Regions from separate parts of the Cedecea neteri genome, predicted to be linked through region 2. Evidence: predicted binding sites of a transcription regulator. Region 2 holds the regulator's gene; each other region holds the start of a gene.

The links. The regulator CRP, encoded in region 2, controls carbon source genes, mostly activating them, when cyclic AMP is high. The targets are predictions, from matches to a motif close to ATGTGANNNNNNTCACAT.
Region 1: the regulator CRP is predicted to act here: its motif matches at 1,957-1,974, upstream of LH86_RS04270 (PTS mannitol transporter subunit IICBA).
Region 3: the regulator CRP is predicted to act here: its motif matches at 2,348-2,365, upstream of LH86_RS00855 (PTS glucitol/sorbitol transporter subunit IIC).
Region 4: the regulator CRP is predicted to act here: its motif matches at 3,070-3,087, upstream of LH86_RS07230 (glycine dehydrogenase).

What each region holds. Positions count from the first base shown of each region.
Region 1 is NZ_CP009459.1:888,802-893,993, reverse strand. Features, by position in the region: gene LH86_RS04285 (glutathione S-transferase) at 1-110, opposite strand, end outside; gene LH86_RS04280 (LysR family transcriptional regulator) at 176-1,066, opposite strand; gene LH86_RS04275 (NAD(P)H oxidoreductase) at 1,167-1,766, shown strand; gene LH86_RS04270 (PTS mannitol transporter subunit IICBA) at 2,233-4,152, shown strand; gene mtlD (mannitol-1-phosphate 5-dehydrogenase) at 4,368-5,192, shown strand, end outside.
Region 2 is NZ_CP009459.1:717,909-723,100, forward strand. Features, by position in the region: gene LH86_RS03505 (hydrolase) at 1-771, shown strand, start outside; gene LH86_RS03510 (YheU family protein) at 773-991, shown strand; gene LH86_RS03515 (phosphoribulokinase) at 1,082-1,951, shown strand; gene LH86_RS03520 (OsmC family protein) at 1,988-2,392, opposite strand; gene crp (cAMP-activated global transcriptional regulator CRP) at 2,705-3,337, shown strand; gene LH86_RS03530 (YccS/YhfK family putative transporter) at 3,400-5,192, shown strand, end outside.
Region 3 is NZ_CP009459.1:174,335-179,526, reverse strand. Features, by position in the region: gene srlD (sorbitol-6-phosphate dehydrogenase) at 1-340, opposite strand, end outside; gene srlB (PTS glucitol/sorbitol transporter subunit IIA) at 370-732, opposite strand; gene LH86_RS00860 (PTS glucitol/sorbitol transporter subunit IIB) at 744-1,712, opposite strand; gene LH86_RS00855 (PTS glucitol/sorbitol transporter subunit IIC) at 1,722-2,270, opposite strand; gene LH86_RS00850 (metal ABC transporter ATP-binding protein) at 2,672-3,367, shown strand; gene LH86_RS00845 (metal ABC transporter permease) at 3,364-4,248, shown strand; gene LH86_RS00840 (metal ABC transporter substrate-binding protein) at 4,245-5,123, shown strand.
Region 4 is NZ_CP009459.1:1,531,042-1,536,233, reverse strand. Features, by position in the region: gene LH86_RS07255 (amidohydrolase/deacetylase family metallohydrolase) at 1-334, opposite strand, end outside; gene LH86_RS07250 (DUF4310 family protein) at 390-1,031, opposite strand; gene LH86_RS07245 (DUF4311 domain-containing protein) at 1,043-1,819, opposite strand; gene LH86_RS07240 (DUF4312 family protein) at 1,969-2,265, opposite strand; gene LH86_RS07235 (SFCGS family glycine-rich protein) at 2,268-2,630, opposite strand; gene LH86_RS07230 (glycine dehydrogenase) at 2,648-2,968, opposite strand; gene LH86_RS07225 (CatB-related O-acetyltransferase) at 3,444-4,076, shown strand; gene cybC (cytochrome b562) at 4,114-4,500, opposite strand; gene pmbA (metalloprotease PmbA) at 4,565-5,192, opposite strand, start outside.

The DNA of each region.
Region 1 (5,192 bases), 170 kb from region 2:
TCACCAACCCACGGGTTGACGTTAATAAATTCAAAACTGAGGCCTTTTTCAAGCAGGATGACCGAGATCTTTCGCACGTAGGGGCTGGTGTAGTTACCGATCAGTTTCATGACATTATCCGTTTTTGCCAACTTGAGGTAAGTATGAAACAGATACCCAACATTGGTGAAAAAGTCTACGCCTGCGGCGCTTTTATGTAATCGACAAAGGCGCGGAGCGCGCTGGGCATGTACTGGCGGTTTGGGTAATAGAACTGGAACGGCGGCAGCTCAGGCAGCCAGTCTTCGAGCATAGACACCAGCCTGCCGCTCGCCAGATGGTCTTCGACCTGTTGTTGGTAGAGATAGCCGATACCTGCGCCGCATAACACCGCCTCCAGCTCGGAGTCGAGATCGTCCACGATGATGTTGCCGCAGGGAGTCACTTCCAGCTTGCCTTCGGGCCCGTAAAACTCCCAGCAATAAGGGCGGCCGCTGTGAAAGCGGAAGATGACGCTGCAGTGATTCACCAGCTCGCGAGGGTGTACTGGCGTAGGGTTTTGCGCCAGGTATTCCGGCGTGGCAACCACGCAAATCCTCGTTTTTGGGCCGATAGAAACGGCAATCATGTCTTTTTCCACCGTGGTGCTCAGCCGTATCCCGGCGTCGTACTCCTGCTTCACGATATCCACCAGCCTGTCGTCGGTGGTCACTTCGACTTTGATGTCGGGATAGCGGGCGGTAAACCCGGCTACCAGCGGCATCAGCACAAGGCGTGAAGCCAGCCGCGAGCTGTTGATTTTGAGCGTGCCCATCGGCGTGTCGCGAAACGAGTTCACCTCATCGAGAATGGTATGAATTTCGTCGCAGGCCGGGCGCAGGCGCTCGTAGAGGTTGTTGCCAGCCTCGGTCAGCGAGACGCTGCGGGTGGTGCGGTTGAACAGCCGAATTTTCAGGCGCTGTTCGAGCTGCTTGATGCCGTGGCTGATGGCCGAAGGAGACAGCCCCAGCTCGTCCCCGGCGGCGCGAAAGCTTTTGTGCCGCGCCACGGCGATAAAGGTCGCGAAGTCGGTAAAATTCAGCGCCATTAGTGAAAATCCTTCATTAACCCATTTCAAATACTACGTTTTACAGAATTATCCAGCGGTCGTAAAGTGAACGCACATCCCCACTGGCTGAGATAACTCCATGAAATCAGAGAATATGTATATTGTTTGGGCGCACCCGCGCAGTGAGTCGCTAACCGCGCAGGTGGTGCAGGAAATTCAGGGCGAAGCGGCTGAGCGCGGCATTAACGTTTCCTCCCTCGATCTGTACCGCAGCGGCTTTAACCCGGCGCTGGGCGTGGAGGACGAACCGGACTGGAGCAACCCGCAGAAACAGTACTCCCCGGAAGTTCATCGCTTGTTTGGCGAGTTAGAAAGTAAAGACACCGTGGTCGTGGTGTTCCCCGTGTGGTGGTACAGCTTCCCGGCGATGCTCAAAGGCTATCTGGATCGCGTGTGGAACTACGGCCTGGGCTACGGGCCAGGCAGCACGCTGGGCAATAAGAAAATCCGCTGGGTGGCGCTGGTCGGCGGTTCTCACGAAGGCTTTGTGAAATATGGCTGGGAAAAAAACATGGCCGATTACATTCATGGCTCAATGGGGTATCTGGGCGTGGAAGATGCAAAAATTGAGTTCCTCTATAACACCATCGGCGTGGAAGAAGGGATCGGCGACAGCGACGCCCATTACCAGCAGCTGTTTGCTCAGGCGCGCGGCATTGTCGCGGATTTAGATAACTAACTTTTCATTCCAGCGCGGCATTCAACGCCGCGCTTTCTGCCAGCCGCTTCGCTGTAATTTACTTTCATCCTTTTCTTGCCCGCCGTTTTTTGTCAACGCCCAGATTTTAACTGGATCACATTAGGATTAATCTGCCCCAAAATACTTTGTGAAGTAGATCACAAATGAATAACAAAGACGTCATAACAAAATGTGATTTTAGTCACATTAAAAGGTCAATCAGGGTTAAAAATCCCCCGGTGTACTTTTTTTACACTGCGATTATGTGATCACCATCACTCAATGTGGATGGGTGATCCCTGAATATTAGTGATCTATCTCACATAATTAGGCGGTTGCTGGACAGCTTAACGATTCAGTGCCAGATTCGCGTCACTTTACTGAATAAGGCCGGCGACCCTGCCGCTACGTTAACAATAAACCTCGGGCTGCTTTTCAGCGCGGAACACCAACAAGGGGTATGTGTATGTCATCCGATATCAAGATCAAAGTGCAAAGCTTTGGTCGTTTCCTCAGCAATATGGTTATGCCAAATATCGGGGCGTTTATCGCCTGGGGTATTATCACGGCCTTATTTATTCCTACCGGATGGTTGCCAAACGAAACGCTGGCGAAGCTGGTAGGCCCGATGATCACTTACCTGCTGCCGCTGCTGATCGGTTTTACCGGTGGTCGCCTGATTGGCGGTGACCGCGGCGGCGTAGTCGGTGCTATCACCACCATGGGCGTTATCGTTGGTGCAGATATGCCGATGTTCCTCGGCGCAATGATTGCGGGTCCTCTGGGCGGCTGGGCAATCAAGCACTTCGACAAATGGGTCGACGGTAAAATCAAATCCGGCTTTGAAATGCTGGTGAACAACTTCTCTGCCGGTATCATCGGGATGATCCTGGCGATTCTGGCATTCCTCGGCATCGGCCCTGCGGTTGAAGTCCTGTCCAAAGTTCTGGCAGCAGGCGTTAACTTCATGGTTGTGCACGACATGCTGCCGCTGGCGTCTATCTTTGTAGAACCGGCGAAAATCCTGTTCCTGAACAACGCCATCAACCACGGTATCTTCTCGCCGCTGGGTATTCAGCAGTCCCACGAGCTGGGCAAATCCATCTTCTTCCTGATTGAAGCGAACCCGGGTCCGGGTATGGGTGTTCTGCTGGCGTACATGTTCTTTGGGCGCGGTAACGCCAAGCAGTCTGCTGGCGGCGCGGCTATCATCCACTTCCTGGGCGGTATCCACGAAATTTACTTCCCGTACGTGCTGATGAACCCACGTCTGATCCTGGCCGTAATCCTCGGCGGTATGACCGGCGTGTTCACCCTGACCGTGCTGAACGGCGGCCTGGTGTCTCCGGCATCCCCTGGTTCCATCCTGGCGGTACTGGCAATGACGCCGAAAGGCGCGTACTTCGCTAACATCGCGGCTATCTGTGCGGCAATGATTGTTTCCTTCGTGGTCTCCGCCATCCTGCTGAAAACCAGCAAAGTGAAAGAAGAAGACGACATCGAAGCTGCGGCTCGCCGTATGCAGGAAATGAAAGCCGAATCCAAAGGTGGCGCAGCGCCGCTGGCGGTAGGTGCTGGCCTGTCTAACGACCTGAGCCACGTGCGTAAAATCATCGTTGCCTGTGACGCAGGTATGGGCTCCAGCGCCATGGGCGCAGGCGTGCTGCGTAAGAAAGTGAGCGACGCTGGTCTGAAAAATATCTCCGTGACCAACTGCGCGATCAACAGCCTGCCGGACGACGTTGACCTGGTGATTACCCACCGCGACCTGACCGAGCGTGCGATGCGCCAGGTGCCGCAGGCGCAGCATATCTCCCTGACCAATTTCCTCGACAGCAGCCTGTACGCCAACCTGGTTGAGCGTCTGCTAGCTTCTCAGAATCTGAGTCAGAAAGAAGAAAAAGTCATGCACAGCCTGGAAGACAGCTTTGTTTCCAGCGAAGACGCAGTGTTCAAGCTGGGCGCGGGTAACGTGTTCCTTGGCCTGAAAGCCAGCAACAAAGAAGAAGCGATTCGCTTTGCCGGTGAGCAACTGGTGAACGGCGGCTACGTGCAGCCGGAATACGTGGACGCGATGTTTGAGCGCGAAAAACTGACCCCGACCTACCTGGGCGAAGGTATCGCGGTTCCTCACGGCACCGTAGAAGCAAAAGACCGCGTGCTGAAAACCGGCGTGGTGTTCTGCCAGTACCCGGAAGGCGTTCACTTTGGTGAAGAGCCGGAAGACGTGGCCCGCCTGGTGATCGGGATTGCTGCCCGCAATAACGAACACATCCAGGTGATCACCAGCCTGACCAACGCGCTGGATGATGAGTCGGTGATTGAGCGCCTGGCGCACACCACCAGCGTCCAGGAAGTGCTGGATTTGCTGGCCGGTAAGAAGTAAGGGCTTGCCCCTCACCCCGACCCTCTCCCCGGAGGGGCGAGGGGGAAAAGAGGGGGAGTTCTGGATGTTCCCTCTCCCCTTGGGGAAGAGGCGATATCGAGATGTTGGTCTGTCTATTCCCTCTCCCCTTTGGGGAGAGGGCTAGGGTGAGGGGATTCGCATAAAGTATCCTTACCCCAGCCCTCACGGGTGAAATAATCAGGAAGGTTAACGCAATGAAAGCATTACATTTTGGTGCAGGTAATATCGGTCGTGGCTTTATCGGTAAACTGCTGGCAGACGCCGGTCTGCAGCTGACTTTTGCCGACGTAAACCAGGTGGTTCTGGATGCCCTGAACGCGCGTCACAGCTACCAGGTTCACGTAGTGGGCGAGCAGCAGCAGATTGATACCGTCTCCAACGTGAATGCCGTCAGCAGCATTGGCGACGACGTTGTGGCCCTTATCGCTCAGGTTGATCTGATCACCACCGCCGTTGGCCCGGTTGTGCTGGAACGCATCGCGCCAACGCTTGCCAAAGGCCTGGAGCTGCGCCGCGCGAACGGCAACGAAACGCCGCTGAACATCATCGCCTGTGAAAACATGGTGCGCGGTACCAGCCAGCTGAAAGAGCACGTCAAGAAAGCGCTGTCTGCCGAGGCGTGGGCCTGGGTTGAGCAGCACGTTGGCTTTGTCGATTCTGCGGTTGACCGCATCGTGCCGCCGTCTGAATCCGCCACCAACGATCCGCTGGAAGTGACCGTGGAGACCTTCAGCGAGTGGATTGTCGATAAAACCCAGTTTAAAGGTGACCTGCCGAACATTCCTGGCATGGAACTTACTGATAATCTTATGGCGTTTGTCGAGCGCAAGCTCTTCACGCTGAATACCGGGCATGCTATAACCGCGTACCTCGGTCAGCTGGCCGGGCACCAGACTATCCGCGATGCCATTCTTGATGAGAAAGTGCGCGCCGTAGTGAAAGGGGCGATGGAAGAGAGCGGCGCGGTGCTGATTAAGCGCTACGGCTTTGAAGCCGACAAACACGCCGCGTACATCAAG
Region 2 (5,192 bases):
GAAGGCAGCCTCCACAGCCCCTACGCCCACGGCATGATAGAAGCGGCGAAAAAACGCGGTTGGCTGGGCGTGGTGATGCATTTTCGCGGCTGCAGCGGCGTGCCAAACCGCAAAGAACGCATTTACCACTCCGGGGAAACGGAAGACGGCACCTACTTCCTCGAATGGTTGAATCAGCGCTACGGTGAAGTCCCAACAGCCGCCGTTGGCTTCTCGCTGGGCGGGAACATGCTCGCCTGCCTGATGGCAAAACAGGGCGCGGCCTGCACGCTGAAAGCCGGCGTGATTGTCTCCGCCCCGCTGATGCTGGAGCAGTGTTGCTACCACATGGAGCAGGGCTTCTCGCGCGTCTATCAGCATTACCTGCTGAATCTGCTGAAGAAAAATGCCGCCCGTAAGCTGAAGAGCTACCCTGGCTCGCTGCCTATCGACCTCCGCAAGCTGAAAAGCCTGCGCCGCATTCGCGAGTTCGATGATTTAATTACCTCGAAGATCCATGGCTTTGCCGACGCGCTGGACTACTATCGCCAGTGCAGCGCCATGCCGCTGTTGCCGGAAATTGCCGCTCCGACGCTGATTATCCATGCCAAAGACGACCCTTTTATGGATCACCACGTCATCCCGGATCGCGAAACGCTGCCGCCCAATATCCATTACCAGCTCACGACTTACGGCGGCCACGTTGGCTTTGTCGGCGGGACTCTGCTGCGCCCACAGATGTGGCTTGAGCAGCGTATTCCCGACTGGCTAACCCGCTTCCTGGACCACTAAAATGATCATTCCCTGGCAAGATCTCGCCCCTGAAACGCTCGACAATTTGATTGAATCTTTTGTATTACGGGAAGGCACCGATTATGGTGAGCAGGAGCGCTCGTTGACGCAAAAAGTCGCCGACGTGAAGCGCCAGTTACAAAGCGGCGAGGCCGTGCTGGTTTGGTCTGAACTCCATGAAACGGTGAACATTATGCCGCGCGGGCAGTTTCGCGGCTGACCGCTAACTGGCAGGGTGATCTATACTGGCTGAAAAGTATAACAAGCAGTTACAGACCTCTTTTCCGATCCCTCACGGAGTTTTCACCCTATGTCAGCCAAACACCCGGTTATTGCGGTCACAGGTTCCAGCGGCGCCGGCACCACCACCACCAGCCTCGCTTTCCGCAAGATTTTCCAGCAGCTCAACCTGCGCGCCGCCGAAGTTGAAGGCGACAGTTTCCACCGTTATACCCGCCCGGAAATGGACATGGCTATCCGCAAAGCACGCGATGCTGGCCGCCATATTAGCTACTTTGGGCCGGACGCCAACGACTTCGGGTTACTGGAACGAACCTTTATCGAATACGGCCAGACCGGAAAAGGGCAATCGCGTAAATACCTGCATACCTATGATGAAGCCGTACCGTGGAACCAGGTGCCGGGCACTTTTACCCCGTGGCAACCGCTCCCCGAACCCACCGACGTCCTGTTTTACGAAGGTCTGCACGGCGGCGTGGTCACCCCTCAGCATAACGTCGCCGACTGCGTCGATTTACTGGTAGGCGTGGTGCCCATCGTTAACCTGGAATGGATTCAGAAACTGGTGCGCGATACCAGCGAACGCGGCCATTCACGGGAAGCGGTGATGGATTCCGTGGTGCGTTCCATGGACGATTACATCAACTTCATTACGCCGCAGTTTTCACGTACCCATATCAACTTCCAGCGCGTTCCAACGGTGGATACCTCTAACCCATTTGCCGCGCGAGCTATTCCGTCGCTGGACGAAAGCTTCGTGGTCATTCACTTCCGTGGGCTGGATGACATCGACTTCCCTTATCTGCTGGCGATGTTGCAGGGGTCATTTATCTCCCACATCAATACATTGGTGGTGCCGGGCGGAAAAATGGGGCTGGCGATGGAGCTGATCATGGCCCCGCTGGTGCAGCGGCTGGCGGAAGGCAGGAAAATTGCCTGATGGCGTAAGGGCGGTCTCGATACCGCCCTTTTCACTTTATGCTTCAATAATTTCGTAGCTGTGGCTAATCTCTGCGGCTTTCTCGAGCATCAACGTCACCGAGCAATATTTCTCTGCAGTCAGCTCAACGGCGCGGGCAACGGCACTCTCTTTCAGCTCTTTCCCGGTTACAACAAAATGCAAATGGATGCGGGTAAACAGACGTGGCGCTTCTTCACGACGTTCAGAAGTCAGTTTCACCTCACAATCCGTCACGTCATGGCGGCCTTTTTGCAGAATCGACACCACGTCAATTGAGCTACAACCGCCCGCGGCCATCAGCAGCATTTCCATCGGGCTTGGCGCTTTATCCCCGGAGTTACCGTCCATCAAAATTTGGTGGCCAGAAGCGGATTCTCCGAGGAAGGTCATGCCCTCTACCCATTTAACACGTGCCTGCATTTTACCTACTCCCGTAATAAAATTTTCTTTCAGATTACGCGTCTACGTGAAAACTGGCAACGTAAGGCGATCCAAGTCATGCTGAAACGAGACAATACAAGACACTTACCAAAAGCTATGCTAAAACAATCCGGATGCTGCTGCGATACAGAGACGTTTATGCCGTAAGCAGAGGAAACGACTAATTACAGGCAGCAGGGCGAACCTGCACGCCAGCTCCCAGGGCTTGGGAAAATTTCACGATTGCAACGCCAGACAAGAGGTCCCATGTCTTGTCTTTGGTAGCCAGTTTATAACAGAGGATAACCGCGCATGGTGCTTGGCAAACCACAAACAGACCCGACTCTCGAATGGTTCTTGTCTCATTGCCACATTCATAAGTATCCGTCGAAGAGCACGCTGATTCACCAGGGTGAAAAGGCGGAGACGCTGTACTACATCGTCAAAGGCTCCGTAGCTGTTCTGATTAAAGATGAAGAAGGCAAGGAGATGATCCTTTCTTATCTGAATCAGGGTGATTTCATTGGTGAATTAGGTTTATTCGAAGAAGGCCAGGAACGCAGTGCCTGGGTTCGTGCCAAGACCGCCTGTGAAGTAGCTGAAATTTCCTATAAAAAATTCCGTCAGCTAATTCAGGTCAACCCGGACATCCTGATGCGTCTTTCTTCCCAGATGGCACGCCGCCTGCAGGTGACTTCTGAGAAAGTCGGCAACCTCGCGTTCCTCGACGTGACTGGCCGTATCGCTCAGACGCTGCTTAACCTGGCTAAACAGCCGGATGCCATGACCCACCCGGACGGGATGCAAATCAAGATCACCCGCCAGGAAATCGGTCAGATCGTGGGCTGCTCCCGCGAAACCGTTGGCCGTATTCTGAAAATGCTGGAAGATCAGAATCTCATTTCTGCCCACGGTAAAACGATCGTCGTTTACGGCACCCGTTAATTAGCCCTTATAAAGGCGTGTCGCTTCGGTAACACGCCTTTTTTGTCTCTACAATTCAGGCTATGTGGAAGAGATTAATTTACCACCCGGAAGTTAACTACGCGCTTAGGCAAACGCTTGTGCTGTGTCTTCCCGTGGCTATCGGCCTGTTGCTTGGCAGCCTGCAAAACGGCCTGCTCTTCTCGTTAGTTCCCGCCTGCTGCAACATTGCCGGGCTGGACACGCCACACAAACGCTTTTTCAAACGTTTGATTATTGGCGGCAGCCTGTTCGCCCTCAGCAGCCTTATCCTGCAGCTTCTGCTGCTTTACACCCACATCCCTCTGCCTGCGATATTGATCGTCATGGCTCTGCTGCTCGGCGTGACGGCGGAAATCAGTTCACTTCACGCTCGCCTGCTGCCCGCATCGCTGATCGCCGCTATTTTTACGCTCAGCATGGCCGGAAATATGCCGATCTGGAAACCAATGGTGCTCTATATCTTCGGCACCATCTGGTACGGCGCCTTCAACTGGTTCTGGTTCCGGCTATGGCGTGAACAGCCGCTCAGGGAGTCGCTCAGCCTGCTTTACCGCCAGCTGGCAGATTACTGCGAAGCAAAATACAGCCTGCTAACCCAGCATACCGACCCGGAAAAAGCGCTGCCCCCATTGCTGGCCCGCCAGCAAAAAGCCGTCGACCTGATCACCACCTGCTACCAGCAGCTGCATATGCTGTCGGCCAACCAGCAAAACGGCTACAAGCGCCTGTTACGCGCTTTCCAGGTTGCGCTGGATCTGCAGGAACACATTTCGGTAAGCCTGCACCAGCCTGAAGAGGTGCAAAAACTGGTCGAGCAAAGCCATGCGGAAGCTGTGATCCGCTGGAATGCCCAAACCATCGCCGCGCGTCTGCGCGTGCTGGCAGACGATATTCTTTATCACCGCTATCCAACGCGCTTTACCATGGACAAGCAGATCGACGCGCTGGAAAAAATCGCCCGACAGAACCCGGATAATCCGGTAGGGCAATTTTGCCATTACCACTTCAGCCGCATTGCCCGGGTACTGAAAACTCAGCGGCCGCTGTACGTAAGAGATTTAATGGAAGACCGTGAGCGCCGTCTGCCGTTTTTCCCGGCCCTGAAAAGCTATCTCTCGTTCAAATCCTCTGCTTTGCGCAGCTCCGCGCGTTTAGGCGTGATGCTGACCATTGCCAGCCTGCTGGGCTCCTTCTTACACCTGCCAAAGCCTTACTGGATCCTGATGACGGTGATGTTCGTGACGCAAAACGGCTACGGTGCAACACGGGTGCGCATCGTTCACAGGGCGGCAGGCACCATGGCAGGGTTGTGTATCGCCGGTATCACCCTGCACTTCCACGTCCCGGACAGCTACACCCTGCTGGCGATGTTAATGATTACGCTGGTTAGCTACCTGTTCATCCGCAAAAGCTACGGCTGGGCCACCATTGGTTTTACCGTCACCGCGGTATATACCCTGCAGCTCATCACTCTCAGCGCCGAAAGTTACATCATTCCCCGGCTCATAGACACCCTACTCGGCTGCCTGATTGCCTTTGGCGGCATGATCTGGCTGTGGCCGCAGTGGCAAACCGGCCTGCTGCGTCAGAACGCCCACGACGCACTGGAGGCGGATCAGGATGCTATTAGGCTGATACTAAGCAACGATCCGGAGCCCACGCCGCTGGCCTGGCAACGTATGCGAGTCAATCAGGCGCACAACGCGCTTTTCAACTCGCTCAATCAGGCGATGCAGGAGCCAGGCTTTAACTCCCACTACCTGGCCGACATGAAATTGTGGGTAACCCACAGCCAGTTCATCGTCGAGCATATCAACGCCATGACCACCCTGGC
Region 3 (5,192 bases), 540 kb from region 2:
CAAGATTTACCTGCAGCGAGCGGTCAAAATCCCCCAGAGCGAAATCACCAATAAACGCCGCTTTGGCGATGCCCGCACTGTAAACCAGCAGATCGACCTGGCCGAAAATCTCGTCCACGCCGTGAGCCAGCGCGGTAACGCTTTGCTCGCTGGTGGCGTCCGAGCCAAATCCCCAGGCAGATCCCGGCCCGTACTGGTCGTTAATTTCCTGCGCGACGCGGGCCGCTTTCTCACTTTGAATATCCACCACGGCAACTTTGTAGCCTTCCTGGGCCAGCCCATGGCAGATAAACGCCCCGAGTGTTTGCCCTCCACCGATGACAACGGCAACCTGATTCATGTTTTACTCCTTTGATTAAATAACAATGTTTATGCAACAAACTTCAGCTGGCAGCCGGGTTCAATGCCCTGAGGCAGCGGGCCATTGACGTGTACGGTGCCTGGGTATTCCGCCCGTGCTTCACCGTCGAAGCGCAGGGTGATGTGCCCGAGTTCCTGCAAGTTTTGCTGGGCCACGTCGCCTACGGCGGTGACGGCGTAGTGCTGGCCATTGAGTTCAAAATGAATGCCAGGCTTTAGCTGGCCGGTCAGCTCACCGTGGCAGTGGATAAAGCAGTAATCCTGAATATCTGCCGGGGCACCTTCCCGAAAGGTAATAAGCATGTTGTCTGCCAGCGCCTCGCGCGCGCACTCTCCAATCTGGACGATGGTGGTCTGGTAAATGATCTGCATGGGGCTTTCCTTTATTGGTAGATGAAGCCGGACACCAGCCAGGCGATTAACACAGTGGGAGCGCCCGTTAAAAAGCGCCCGACCAAAACAGAAGGCACGCCGACGCGTACCGTTTCCTGCCGGGCTTCTGCCAGAGACAGGCCAACAGGAATAAAATCGCAGGCGGCCTGGGCGTTAATGGCAAACAGCGCGGGCAGCGCCAGGTGAGGAGGGATATGTCCGAGGCCAATCTGCACCCCAATCAGCACCCCGATGACCTGCGCAATCACCGCCCCTGGGCCGAGGAAAGGTGAGAGCAGGGGGAAAGAACAAATCAGCGCGAGCGTAATCAGGCCGATAGGGTTGTTGGCGAGCGGGGCCAGACCGTGGGCAATCCAGTCGCCTAGCCCGGATGCCATGATGATGCCAATCAGCGCCGACACGAAGGCCATAAAAGGCAGAATCGTTTTCAGAACCGTATCGATAGTGTCGCGTCCTGCCTGAAACAGCACTGCTACGGCTGAGCCCATTCCCATACCGACTTTAGCCAGCAGGCCATCGCTTTGTTCGGTGATTTTTTTGCTGGCGTCGTAGTCCCGCGCTGGCGCATGTTTGCGCTCGACCTGCGGTTCGCCGCTGGCCCAGCTAATGTTTTCTTCCCGGACGCCTGAGACGTAAATATCTTCAACAATGTACTGCGCCAGGGGACCGGATTTGCCGGTGGCGTGGATATTGATGGTCGGGATGCGGCGTTTGGGGTAGAGCCCGCAGCGCAGTGTGCCGCCGCAGTCTATGATTGCCAGTGCGATTTCTGCCTCCGGCGGCTCGCCGTCTTTAAAACCGTCTACCGCCTGGCAGCCAGTCATTTCGCTTAACTTGTCGACGATTACCGGGCGTGTGCCGGCCGTGATGTAAACGATCTTTTTGCTCGGATCGACCGGGACGATCAGCGGCCCGCCCCATCCACCCTGGCCTTTTTCAATACGAATGCTTTGAGTCATGATTTTTCCTTAGAGACGGACCTGGCGTTCCAGCTCAATGCCCATTTTTTTCTCGAAAATCGAGGTGGTGAGATCGGTTATCCAGCCGCGGAAGAAGTTGGTGACCAGCCCAACAAGCAGATAACTCACTGCGAGAGGAGCCAGCGGCAGGCCCAGCGTCGTTAACCCGCTGGCAATCCCCAGATAAACAAACAGTTCGCCAGGGTTTATGTGGGGGAATAGACCGTTCATGGAATGACAGCTATAAGATGCCGCGGCGTAATAGCTCGGCTTGTACTTCTCAGGCATAAAGCGCCCCAGACTGAGCGTCATTGGGTTGCAAAACACAAAGGTGCCGATGCAGGGCAGCAAGAGGTAACGCGATACGGGGTTGCCGGCACAGCGCTGCGCCATGCGTTCAATGCGGTGTTGGCCGATAAAGTTAATCAGCGCGTTCATTATCACCAGCAGGCTGATCAGCAGAGGGAGAATGCCGGTCACCATGCCGGTAAAGACCTCTCCGCCTTTCTGAAACAGGCCAATAAACCACTCCGCCCCGTGGGTAATCATGTCGATCATTTCTGTCTCCTGTAGGGTTATCTGCTCACCGTTGTTTCCGGTGGTGGCTCATATTAATCATTTTGAAATGCGAAAATATGTTATTTAGATCTCATTGTGAAATATAAATCTGTTAGTTTGAAAGATTATTGAGTGGTAAACGAGGTGGAAAAATGACGTTCTGATTGACCGAAGGGGAAAGTGTGCTTGATTGAGGGTTCGTTTATGCCGAGGTGTAAAACAGAAATTTACAAGAGCTATTGGGTAGATTATGTTATGTTATAACGAAACAATATTGGTGCCAGTATGTCTGTTGCAGCTCCCTCCTCACTGTTTAGCCTTTCCGGGCTGCTTCGCGCGGCCCTTGTCGCGCTGCTGATCTTCGGCCTGTGGGGCGCCATTCATTGGGCGGTTATCCTGCCATGATCGAATTGCAGAATCTCGAGCTGGGCTATTACGGCAACGTGGTTGTGTCAGCCCTTAGCGGCCAGTTCCGGCGCGGCAGCATGACTGCGGTGATCGGGGCGAACGGCTGCGGCAAATCGACGCTGTTAAAAACCCTGGCCGGGCTGCTGCCTCCCATTTCCGGCAGCGTAAAGTTTCAGGACAATATGCGCCCACGCATTGCCTGGCTCCCGCAGTTGGGGGAGATGGATCGGCAATTTCCCGCCACGGTTTATGACGTAGTTTGTATGGGGAGCTGGCCGGGGCGCGGGCTGTTTTCCGGCCTTCGTCGCCAGCACCGTGAACGCGTGATGGAAGCAATTGAACGCGTGGGATTAAGTGAGCATTACCTGCGGCCGATTGATGTGCTCTCAGGGGGACAGTTTCAACGCATGCTGTTTGCTCGCCTGCTGGTTCAGGACGCACCGCTGGTGCTGCTCGATGAGCCGTTCACCGGCGTGGATGTGCAGACCAGTGAGTTTTTAATGGAACTGATGTGCCAGATGCACCGGGATGGCAAGACGCTTATCAGCGTGCTGCACAACAACGAGCTGGTACGCCGGCACTTTCCTGAAGTTTTGCTGCTCACCCCGGAGGGTTACCAGTGGGGTAACGCCGACGAAGCCTTAGCGCAATATGCTTCCTTTCGCCCGCGCCTGGTACAAACAGCATGATTTATCACCTTTTTATTGAGCCGTTTGTGGCTTACGGCTTTATGCGCCGCGCGCTGGTGGCCTGCCTGTCGCTTTCCCTGAGTACCGTTCCGCTTGGCATTTTTCTTCTGCTTCGCCGTATGAGTCTGGTGGGTGACGCGCTTTCTCATGCCATTTTACCCGGCGTTGCCGTGGGCTATCTGGTCGCCGGTATGTCGCTGGTGGCAATGGGCATTGGTGGGTTTGTGGCCGGCGTGCTGGTGGCCTTACTTTCCGGCTGGGTTAGCGCCCGGACGCCATTAAAAGAAGATGCCAGCTTTGCTGGATTCTATCTTGGTTCGCTGGCGCTCGGCGTGACGCTGATTTCTTTGCGCGGGTCAAGCGTTGACCTGCTGCACCTGCTTTTTGGCTCAATTCTCGCCGTGGATGGTGAAGCTATTAAGTTTGTGGGTCTCATTGCCAGCGTGACGCTGATTGCGCTGGCGCTGCTTTATCGCGGCCTGGTGCTGGAGTCTTTTGACCGCAGCTTTTTACAGGTGAACAACCGGTTGCTGCCGTCGCTGATACACGGCACGTTTTTGGCGCTGCTGGTGCTTAACCTGGTTGCCGGTTTCCAAATCCTCGGCACATTAATGTCCGTTGGCCTGATGATGCTGCCCGCTATTGCCGCGCGCTGCTGGGCTAAAACATTGCCTGGCTCAATCGCTCTTGCCGTGGTGTGTGGCCTGATTTGTGCCTGGTTAGGGCTGGTGTGGTCTTTCTACGCCTCCTTACCCGCCGGGCCGGCCATTGTGCTTACCGCGAGCGTCGCATTCTTTATCTCAATACTTTTCGGACCGCGCAGCGTGCTTGCAGGGAGCCTGCTGCGTAGGAAATTGGCAATCATAAAGGGGGTTAAATGAAACGTTTAGGGATTGGTATTGCGCTGGCTCTGGCACTCTCCAGCCAGATGGCTGCAGCGAAAACGCTGAATGTAGTGGCAAGTTTTACCGTTCTGGCTGACATGGCTAAACAGGTTGGCGGCGACCATGTCAAAGTCACCAGCCTGGTTGGGCCGGATGGCGACCCGCATAGCTTTGAACCTTCGCCGAAAGACAGCGTCGCGCTGCGTAATGCGGATGTGGTGATTGTGAGCGGGCTCGGCATGGAAGGGTGGATGGATCGCCTGGTGACGGCGTCCGGCTACAAGGGCAAAGTTATCGTGGCTTCTCAGGGAATTAACACCCGCAGTATGGAAGAAGACGGTAAATCAATCACTGACCCACATGCGTGGAACAGCGCGGCAAATGGGGCTATCTACGCGGAAAATATCTCTGCGGCGCTGGTTGCGGCCGATCCACAGGATGCAGAGGCTATCCGTAAAAGCGGCGATAGCTATGCAGCGCGCCTGAAACAGCTCGACAGCTGGGCGAAAAAACGCTTTGCTGATGTGCCGCAGTCTAAACGCAAGGTCCTGACCAGCCACGATGCTTTTGGCTACTTTGGCGAGGCTTACGGCGTCACGTTCCTGGCCCCGGTAGGCTTTTCCACGGAAGCCCAGGCCAGCGCCAGCGACGTTGCCTCTCTGATTAAACAGCTGAAAGATGAACATATCTCCACCTATTTCATCGAAAACCAGACCGACCCACGCCTGGTGAAGCAAATTGCCAGCGCGACCGGCGCTAAGCCCGGCGGTGAGCTGTATCCAGAGGCACTTTCACGCCCAGACGGCCCGGCAAGCACCTATGAAATGGCGTTCAAACATAACGTGAACACCATTGCCAACAGCATGAAATAGTTTTCCCCCGGCCAGCTTTTGCTGGCCGTTCCATTTCTGGAATCCTTCCCGAGTATCCCGATGTAATCC
Region 4 (5,192 bases), 810 kb from region 2:
TCAGCAGCGCATAAACTTCCGTCGCTGCGCTGCGGGTGATTTGATAGAAATCGTCGACGTCATCGGCGCCGGTACTGCCAGCGTCAACAACCGTGGTCACGCCGGTATGAATCCCTACGCTGTCAGGTTCGTCGTGGTAAATCGGGGACTTGGGATAACAGTGAACGTGGGAGTCAATCCAGCCGGCGCTGACGTAGTATTCGCCGTTCAGCTGGCGCTCTTCAGTTGCCTCGCCGGTTATCTTGCCTAAGGCGGCAATTTTGCCGTCCTTCAGGGCGATATCGATCACGGTATCGTCCACCAGCCGCGCCTGGCGCAGGATCAGGTCAAACATATCTTTCTCCTTAACTGGCGGATGAGCCGCAGCCCGTCCGCCCTGGAAATACTGCTTACAACGCTACCGGGAAAATGGAGCCTAAAATCATTGCGCCCAGGATCGCCCCGCCGGTGATCGGTTTGCCCCAGAGGTAAAACAGCAGAGAACCGATCAACGAGCCGATGCCGATAGGAATCGAAGCCGTCATGGCGCTGAGGATAATCAACGGCCCAAGGAAGCGGCCGGAAGCGTTACCCGCGCCCATCATGACGTCCGCCCCGTAGGTGGAGTCGCTCTGATTGATGGTGAACTTACGCGCCAGAATGATGATGTAGCCAATGGCCAAACCAATCACCAGGCCGGTCACCAATGACGCCGCAAAGTTTGCCACCGGGAAGACAAAGCCCGCGCCCAGCAGCAGCGCCGGAACGCCAAGGCCTACGCCGGTTTGAATCGCCCCACCGATATCCAGGATCCCGACCAGAGAGCCTTCGATGATGCGGGCAAACAGGAAGCTGGCGCCGAAAGCCGCCACCGCGCCGTAAACGCCGGTATCAATCCCGGACTTCAGCATCGCCACGAAGGCGACTTCGTTAAACGCGCCGATGCCGTACAGGTAGTACATGTGTGTCCCGGCAAACACGCCGGAGGAGAGCAGGCCGACAAAGATCGGGAATGACCAGTCCGCGTACCAAAAGCCTTTATTCTGTTCCATGCGTTATCCCCTTATTTGCCGCTCAGCGAGTTATGCAGCAGATCCAGCCAGTTCGGCACGGTCATGTGGAAAGACTCAATCATCTTCATGTCGAACCCGCGGAAGAAGGCACTCAGCACAAACAGGGCCACGATAGCCGTCATCATCACTTTGGTGACGCGGTGCCAGCCGCTTTCTTCAACACCTTTACCGATCAGGATGCCGAGCACCAGCCCAGGAACGGCGTTGCCCATGATCAACTGCGCTGCGCCGCCAAAAATGGTTGCCCAGAATCCGGATTTTTTACCCGCGTCGATAGCCGCCAGCCAGAAAATCACCGGCATCACGGTGTTCACCAGCAGGTTAGCCGCAGGCACCAGCACTTTGACTGCCGTGACCTGAAGTGCCGCTGGCACCGCAGAGGCCGTAGAGTTCAGGAACGCCACCACGATCATGCCGATGATGCCGCAGGCGATAGCCATTTTTTTCGGGTCGTGGAGGGTTTCCGCCACGTTACGGTTCTTCACCATCAATGCCGCCGCGCCCCAGTTAGGGATGATGCGGTGGTCAACGTCCTGGGTGAATGCCCCCGCCGCGACGGAAGATGCCCAGGCGTTAAAGAAGAAGCCAAGCCCAAAGGAGAAGTGAGAAGCCGGGTCCCCTTCGCAGGAGTTCAGCTCGCCGAGTGTACGAAATGCGCCCATGCCCTGAGAGGTTGGCGCATGGAACATACGCGCGGCCCCGGCACCAACGCCCACACCGACGAGGCCGCCGATAATGAGTGATTTGAATAATATGATTAAGAACATGTATCTGCCCTTTTCTACCCTGCTTATCTGTCGCTGTAGCCGCGTTAGCTGCGCTCAGTCACCCGAATCACTTACCCAAGTAAGCTCATCGGACTGCCTTCCCTTGCTGCCTTGCTACAACACCAGCTAATTGGGTATAAATGTTTGAATTAATTAGAGACGAAATCCACCTCATCGAGGTTAAGAGCCGTCACGTTGACGGAAACATCCAGCTCCACGCTGTAGCTCCGCCTTTCCCGGCGCAGGAAGAAGAACAGAAAAGCTTCTTTGCGCACCCTGACCTGCGCCTGAACAACCTGCACGTCCTGTGGCTCAATGCGCAAAAGAATGTGGTTGGTGGATTTCAGCACCGTGCCCTGAACGTGATTCAGGGCGTCGGAAAAGGCTTTGGCTTTAGTATCGCCGCGCCCGCTAACTCGCACCGTGGTAGCGAATTTTTCTTTCATACTTAACTGCCGTACTTCTTGTTCCACGCCTGTACCAGGCGCTCACCCAGCTCTTCTTTGTCCATAAAGCCAAAGCCAAGCACGTTGTTGCCTTCGTTAATCGCCGTCACGCCTTCATCAACGGAGCGCATGCCGTACTTAGCTTTGTAGCCGTGTTTGGTTTGTGCAGTAATGGCGCCCGCGCCGCCGCTGCCGCAGAAGGAGATACCAAAGGTGGCGTTTTCTGCTTTCATCACGTCGCCCAGCTTCATGTCGGCGGCGACGCCTGGAATAACCACGGCGCGACCGCCCGCTTTTTCGATCCCTGCTGCAACTTTCTGGCCTTTGCCCAGACGGTCACCAATGACTACGGTAATTTGTTCCATTGTTTTCTCCTGATTATTCAAAGATTGTCTTTCGCCACTTCGAAATGCACTGACAGCAACCACGCTTCTTCTACCGGCAGATTCCCGAACTGATCGACCACCGCCTGCGCCATTTCCATCGACTCCGCGGAGATCTCCTCGAACAAGCTCTCTTCCACTTCTGGTAACGGCTCTCCGGTCAGAGAGCGATGAATCATCGCCTTCACGTGAGAGGCCAGCATTTGTTCCTGTACCGCGTTAGGCGTGATGTGCTTACTTTTGAACAGCGCGTCAATAAAATCCTGAATACGCGCCGTTAACTCCTCGGCTTCATTAACCATTACCGCTCCGTTATTCACCCTGGGTACCTCGTTAACTAATCTGTTTTTTAAGCTACCTGGCGGGGGGAAAGGTTTGTAGCGAGTTGTTTTCCACTTCGAAGTGGAAATCGCGGCGGCAATAGTGATCTGTTCCACATAAAGAGCCGGAATGGCGCTTTTCCGCTGGCTTACCGTGAATTAGCTCACATAACCGGGTGATAAAACGTCGTTTTTCCAGCGGCGTTTTTTGTTTGAAAGTGTGATGAAAGGACCGTTTTACCGCCATCATTGGCGTTGCTTATGACGAACAAGGAAGGAAAAAAGTTTACTCTGCGGCGCGTGGTGTTAAGGTTGGCGAGTCTTAAATACAGGTTTTAACGTCATGCTGCTCGCCGCCATACTCAACAATCCTCTGCTAAAACAGCCGCGCATCGCTTAGCGCGCTCACACATTCCCGTCTGCAATTTGAAACGGAACCTTGTTCCGTGGGTACACTTTTGTTGTGAGAAAAAACATGTCAAAGACTGAAAAGCACTGGTCTCAGGTCGAGTACCTGCACGAAACGGTGACCAACCCCAATATTCATATCAAAGGCCAGCACAGTTATTACAGCGACTGCTGGGATAGCGGTTTTGAGCGCAGCGTGGTGCGCTACCTGCAGGGCGACGCGGTAAGTCGGGAGTGGGAACCGATTGGCGAACTTGACCAACTGTGGATAGGTGATTACGTCTGTATTGCCGCCGAGGCGGTGATCCTGATGGGCGGCAACCACACGCACCGCAGCGACTGGTTTTCCCTTTACCCCTTTATCGAGACCATCAAAGACGCCTACCGCGCCAAAGGCGACACGACGCTCGGAAACGGCTGCTGGATAGGCATGAGGGCGATAATTATGCCCGGCGTGACCATCAGTGAAGGCGCGATTATTGCCGCTGGCAGCGTGGTGACGAAAGACGCCGCGCCTTACAGCGTCGTCGGCGGCAACCCGGCTAAACCGATCGCCCTGCGTTTCGAACCCGAGATGATTGAGCGGCTGCTAAAGCTGCACATTTACCAGCTAAGCGACGAGCATTTTCAGGCTATTCGGCCCCTGTTGAGCAATAACGATATTGATGCGCTGGAACGCGCGGTGAGAGCACTGCGGTAAAGAGAGCGGGCGGGAATAACCCGCCCGTTTTTAAATCTTAGCGAAACTTCTTGTGGTAGGTATCGCGAGTGGTTTTGAAGTCAGCGGCAGCAGCCTGAGCTTCTGTCACTTTGCCTTCGTTGGCCAGCTTCAGCGCACCGTCAATCTGGCCCACGAGAATATCAAACCCGTGGCGGTACTCTTTCATGTTGGCGCTGTCGGCCGCTTCATTTTCCAGCTTAGGCGGGGTGCCTTTCTGCGCATCCAGAGCCGCTTCACGCATATTGCCCAGTGAAGTTTTCAGCTCGGCGGCGTCTTTGGTGCTCAGCACGGTCTTGTAGTTTTTCGCGATAATGTCCATGTCGTCACCGACATCTTTGGCAAACGCAGCGCCGGACAGTAACACGGATGATACGGCTAACATTGCAATCAGTTGCTTACGCATTTACTCACCTTTCCTTTATCTTTTTTATATGAGAAACGGGCGCGGCAGGGCGCACCACATTGCTTTACTGACCGGCTATCTTCATCTCCGGAAGTAAGACTGAACCACACTGAATGTTGCTACGTGTTTCTATATCGTTGCCAATAGTAACTATCTCGCGCCACATGTCCTTCAGGTTACCGGCGATGGTGATTTCGCTCACCGGATACTGGATCTCACCGTTCTCAACCCAGAAGCCCGCCGCACCGCGAGAATAGTCGCCGGTAATGCCGCTCACGCCCTGCCCCATCAGCTCGGTCACCACCAGCCCGGTGCCCATCTGTTTCAGCATTTCCTCAAAGCCCAGGCCCTGGCCGGCGATGCGCCAGTTGTGGATACCGCCCGCGTGGCCGGTGCTTTTCAGCCCCAGCTTACGTGCGGAATAGTTGGTCAGCAGCCACTGCTGCAGCACGCCATCCTTGATGATGTCGCGGCGTTCAGTGCGCACACCTTCGCTGTCGAACGGCGTGGAGGCCAGGCCTTTCAGCAGGTGCGGATGCTCTTCAATGGTCAGCCAGTCCGGCAGGATTTGCTTGCCGAGAGAATCCAGCAGGAAAGTTGATTTGCGGTACACAGCGCCGCCCGCAATCGCGCCAACCAGGTGACCAAACAGCCCGGTTGCCACTTCATTAGCGAAAATCACCGGCGCTTTC